One region of the Rothia sp. HMSC065B04 genome, then DNA from elsewhere that is predicted to be linked to it. Evidence: riboswitches for the same ligand, from Rfam matches in the RefSeq annotation. Region 1 holds a riboswitch; the other holds the start of a gene.
What was found. Region 1 has a riboswitch for thiamine pyrophosphate ahead of HMPREF2845_RS06480 (ECF transporter S component). Riboswitches for the same ligand answer to the same signal wherever they lie in the genome.

Region 1 (2,465 bases):
GCAGGAAGCGCTCGCGGGTGCGCATACGCACCAGCAGCGGCACGCAGAAGATGAGGCACCAGGCGGCGGCGAACAGCGCGACCGCACGGATATTCAGGGCGTTATCGGTGGTCAGGCCGAGCACCTCGGGGGTAAGCACAAAACCCCACAGCACCACAGCCAGCGCCAGGATGCCGCCAATGTAGCCGGCAGCCCATCCAGCGCCCGAAATCTTACCGATATTGTCCGGGTTAGAGATGCGCGGCAGCACGGCGTTATAGTTCACGTACGCGAACTCGCTGAACACGCTCGCTGCAGAAATCAGGGTCACACCAAGCCACAGGTACTGCGGGGTGGGAGCCACGAAGAAGCACGCCGCCATCGAAGCGACCAGCAGTAGCGTGTTCACGCCGAGCCAGAAGATGCCGCGGCCAGACTTGTCGTTACGCTGACCGGTCACCGGCGCCAGAATCGCAATGAGGAACCCTGCAATGGTCAGACCCAGAGACAGCGCCGAGGAGGTCTCTTCGGGAGTGCCGAAATAGCTACTGGTCAGGTACACGGTGAAGATGAAGGTCATCATAATCGAGTCGAAGCTCGACGAACCAACATCCCACATGACCCAGGACGCGACCGAACGGCGGCTGTTCGCGTGGTCAACGACCCTACGCGGAGCCTTCGTCTTAGGGCGGGGAGAAGAAATAGTCATAGTTGTGCTTTCGGATGCCGAGGTGGCGCTTCAGCGTAGCGGCGGCATGAAACCGGCTGAAGTGGGGCGGGCGTGCTGAAGAGGGAACACCAGGCGGTACGTACCGAGTGGAGATACGTACCGCCTAGTTCATGAACTTTCGCGCGGAGAGCGCAAAGTCTTAGTTGAAGAAACGACGCTGCAGGCGAGCAATACCGAAGCTCACTACAGCACCGACGACGGAGGTCAGAACGGTCCAGAGGATGACCTGACGCAGGGTGTCTTCAGAGTCGTGGGAAATGGCGGGAGGCTGGTTGCCGGTAGCCTTGGTCCAGGCTGCGCCCAGACCCTTACCAACCAGGGCAGCAGCGCCCATGTTGATACCCGCAATGGCAAGCTTAGCGACGGGGTTCATGTGTATCTCCTTAGCTGTATACGATGCGGCGTCCTGCCCGTGAACCCCTTCGGGGTTGGGTGAGAAAAGAGCGCCACTCCCTAGCGTATAGGGTTTAAGGCGTTCGTGCCGCCTTGGAGCCTCTCCGTCCCAAAATTGTACACCGTGCAATTCTGTAATGTGGGCAGAAGAACGAAACAAAAAGCGGCAAATTGGCGCGAACAGCCAGACACGCCTACAATCGAACCTGGACTTCCGCCCGCACCAAAACGGTACGGACAAGGAAGCCCACAACGACAGGGGAGCGCCACCGAGGCGCTGAGAGTGCTAAGCAGACCCTCGAACCTGATCCGGTTAGTACCGGCGTAGGGAGTCGAATTTCTTCTCAATGCCCTCGTCCATTCAGAGGGCGAGGACATTCCCCTTCCAACGAAGGAAGGACCACCAATGTCGCAGAACGTAACCCCCGCCTCCAAGGCATCTAGCCAGGCAGAATCGAAGAAGCCGAACCTGCGCTGGCGAGTCAACGAAATCGTTATCGCCGCAGTTATCGCAGTAGCCTGCGCCGTCATCTTCTGGATCTGGGACATCGCAGTCGGCCCCGCCGCCAAAACTGCACTCGTAGCAGCACCCGAATTCCGCCCCATCGTCGCCGGCGCATGGCTGCTCGGCGGCACCCTCAGCGGCCTGCTCATCCGCAAGCCCGGTGCGGCACTCTTCGGTGAAATCGTCGCAGCATTCATCTCCGTGCTCTTCACCGGCGGCGCGTGGAGTGGTGAAATCCTGATTGCCGGCTTCTTCCAGGGCGTTGGCGCTGAAATCGCCTTCGCAATCTTCCGCTACCGTCGCTGGGACGCATTCGTAGCGGTCTTCGCCGGTGCGCTCAGCGGCCTGTTCATGGGTGTTAACGAAATCTTCATCTACTACCCTGACATGGAACCGGTCAAGGCAATCATCTACGTAGCGTGCGCCGTCATCTCCGGCGCAGTGATCGCAGGCTTCCTCGCGTGGATTCTCGTGCAGAACCTCGCCAAGACCGGTGTGCTCTCCTCGCTGGCATCCGGCAAGACCCGCCGCTAACCGTCAGCAACTAGCCACCCCTAGTCACTCACCACGAGTCACCACTCGGCACACTACAGCAGCCACACAAAGGCTAAGGAACCATCATGGAAGCAACACCGCGCGGGGCGCGCATCGAGCTCAACAACTTCAGCTGGCACCACCCCGGACGCCCAGAACCCGTCATCAGCGGACTCAACCTCACCATCAACCCCGGTGAAAAAGTCCTGCTACTGGGCACCTCCGGCGCAGGCAAATCGACGCTCCTGCACGCCATCGCCGGTGTGCTCCATGATGACGACGGCGAATCCGCCGGCGGCACCATCACCATCAACGGGCAAGCAC
Region 2 (2,465 bases), 250 kb from region 1:
AAGAACCCGGAGTACGCCATTGACTGCACCGACGTCTCCTACGGCTACTCGCCCGACGCCCTCGTTCTGGAAGGTATCAACCTGAAGATTCGCCGCGGTGAGGCGCTCGCCCTGGTGGGCCGTTCCGGTTCGGGTAAGACCACCCTGGCTCGTCTGATTGGTGGTTCGCTGACCGCCCTGGACGGCACCATCACCGTGATGGGTCGCCCGGTCGGTCACGGCGACTTCCCGACCGATGCCGCCGCCGACGGCCGCCCGCGCCTGCTGGTCTGCACCCAGGAAGCGCACGTCTTCTTCGGTACTCTCGCCGATAACTTTACGGTGGTCGTGCCGGATGCAACCGTCGAGCAGATGGGCGAGGCGCTGGACGCTATCGGTGCCCGCTGGTGGCGCGACCTGCCGCAGGGTATGGATACTGTCGTCAGCGGCGCGGATTCGCCTCTGACTCGCGACCAGATTCAGCAGCTGGCGCTGGCACGTATTGTGCTTGCTGACCCGCACGCCGTGATTCTGGACGAGTCCACCACTCAGCTGGAGCTCGCGGACGCAACCGAGTCCCTGAGCGCCGTGCTGGCGAACCGTGCGGTGCTGATCATTTCGCACGATGCGCGTATCGCCTCCCTGGCTGACCGCGCGGTCCTGCTGCACGAGGGTAGGATCATTGCGGAGGGTTCACCGGCAGAGATTTTCGCCCTGACCTAAGCTCTGACCTAAGCCCGGAGGAGAAGCCCGGCTGATAGTGCCCGGTACCGTGTGAAGCGGTGCCGGGCACTACTTGTTTAACGGGTGGTTTTCGTACAAGAGTGCGCTGAAATCGGCGGTGAGGAGCCCCTGCAGTAACGCAAGACTCAAACGAAAATTTCGGAGAGGTTCACTTGTCACCCGCAGAACTTTTAGCTACGGAGAATCGTTGTGATAACCTGGCAGAGCGATATGGGGTGCCTTGAGACGCCCGCGACCCGCTAACCTGCCAAACTGACCGCCCAACGAAGGGCTACGGTACAGCGAAGAGCTACGGCACAGCGGACGCACGAAACGGCGTAAGAACACTCAAGGCTGAGAGAATCACCCATTGAACCTGCTCTAGTTCGAACTAGCGAAGGGATTATCGATCATGGCAGAGCAGCCTACCGCGCCCGCGTGCGCACCCACCTCCAGCCCTGTACCCGGCGCGAGCGCCTCCGGAACCCCCTGGGTATCCCAGACAGCTCGAGTGCCGAGGGTTCTCTCCATTGCGGGAACTGACCCCTCCGGCGGTGCAGGTATCCAGGCGGACCTCAAGTCCATTGCCGCATCCGGCGGTTACGGCATGTGTGTGACCACCTCACTGGTCGCCCAGAACACGTGCGGGGTTCGTGAAGTGTTCACCCCGCCCCTGGAATTTTTGACCGCGCAGCTTGCCGCCGTTTTTGATGACGTCACGGTTGACGCCGTGAAAATCGGCATGCTCGGCGACGCAGACACGATCCGCACTGTCCGCACCTGGCTGAGCGAGCACCCCGTGCCCGTGGTTGTGCTCGACCCGGTCATGATTGCTTCTAGCGGTGACCGCTTGCTGCAGGCGGAAGCGGAGCAGGCGCTGCGCGACCTCGTGCCGCTCGTGAATGTGATTACCCCGAACATTCCGGAGCTCGCCGTGCTCTGTGAGAAGGAGCCCGCTCAGACTTTCGATGAGGCGCACGAGCAGGCGGCGAACCTTGCGGCGGCGACCGGAACCACCGTGATTGTGAAGGGCGGCCACCTGTGCGGTCAGGACGCCGGTAACACCGCGGTCTTCCCGGACGGCACCTGCGCGCACGTGCGCACCCCGCGCCTGGACAGCCGTAATACGCACGGCACCGGATGCTCCCTGTCCTCTTCGCTGGCAACCCGCCTGGGTGTGGAACTGCTGCAGCACACCGAAGCCGCAGAACACACCGCAGAGCAGAGCGTTCTGACCAGCGAAGACACCCACCGCGCCCTGCAGTGGAGCACCCGCTGGCTCCACGAATCCATTGCCGCAGGTGCCGGTCTGCAGGTTGGCTCCGGTGAGGGCCACGGCCCGGTGGACCACGCCGCCCGTGCCCGCCGCCTGGAGGCTGCCGCCTCCGCGTACCCGTGGCATCACCTGCTCGCCACCACCGACTCTGAGGGCAATACTCTGGACGGCACCAGCCCGGAACGTCTGCTGCCGGTCAGCCCCGTGCCCGCCGGTGAAGCCGTCGTAAAGCCCGCCGGTCCCTGGACCGCCGCCCTCTGGGCTGCGGGTGGCGAAACCTGGCACCAAATCCTGGACCTGCCCTTCGTGCGTGCCCTCGGTGACGGCACCCTCGACGAGGACCTGTTCGCCTTCTACCTAGATCAGGACGCCCTCTACCTGCGTGATTATTCGCGTGCGCTCGCGACTCTCTCGGCGCGTGCTGACACCGCTGAGGCGCAGGTGCACTGGGCCGCCGGTGCGCACGAGGCGATTGCCGCCGAATCGC

Region 2: it holds a riboswitch for thiamine pyrophosphate, as region 1 does, so the genes downstream of both, HMPREF2845_RS05535 (bifunctional hydroxymethylpyrimidine kinase/phosphomethylpyrimidine kinase) here and HMPREF2845_RS06480 (ECF transporter S component) in region 1, are expected to answer to the same signal.

What each region holds. Positions count from the first base shown of each region.
Region 1 covers NZ_KV808408.1:812,767-815,231, reverse strand. Annotated here, with positions in the region: gene HMPREF2845_RS06490 (MFS transporter) at 1-688, opposite strand, end outside; gene HMPREF2845_RS06485 (DUF4235 domain-containing protein) at 849-1,082, opposite strand; TPP riboswitch at 1,350-1,450, shown strand; gene HMPREF2845_RS06480 (ECF transporter S component) at 1,509-2,141, shown strand; gene HMPREF2845_RS06475 (ABC transporter ATP-binding protein) at 2,228-2,465, shown strand, end outside.
Region 2 covers NZ_KV808408.1:561,840-564,304, reverse strand. Annotated here, with positions in the region: gene HMPREF2845_RS05540 (ABC transporter ATP-binding protein) at 1-702, shown strand, start outside; TPP riboswitch at 925-1,123, shown strand; gene HMPREF2845_RS05535 (bifunctional hydroxymethylpyrimidine kinase/phosphomethylpyrimidine kinase) at 1,115-2,465, shown strand, end outside.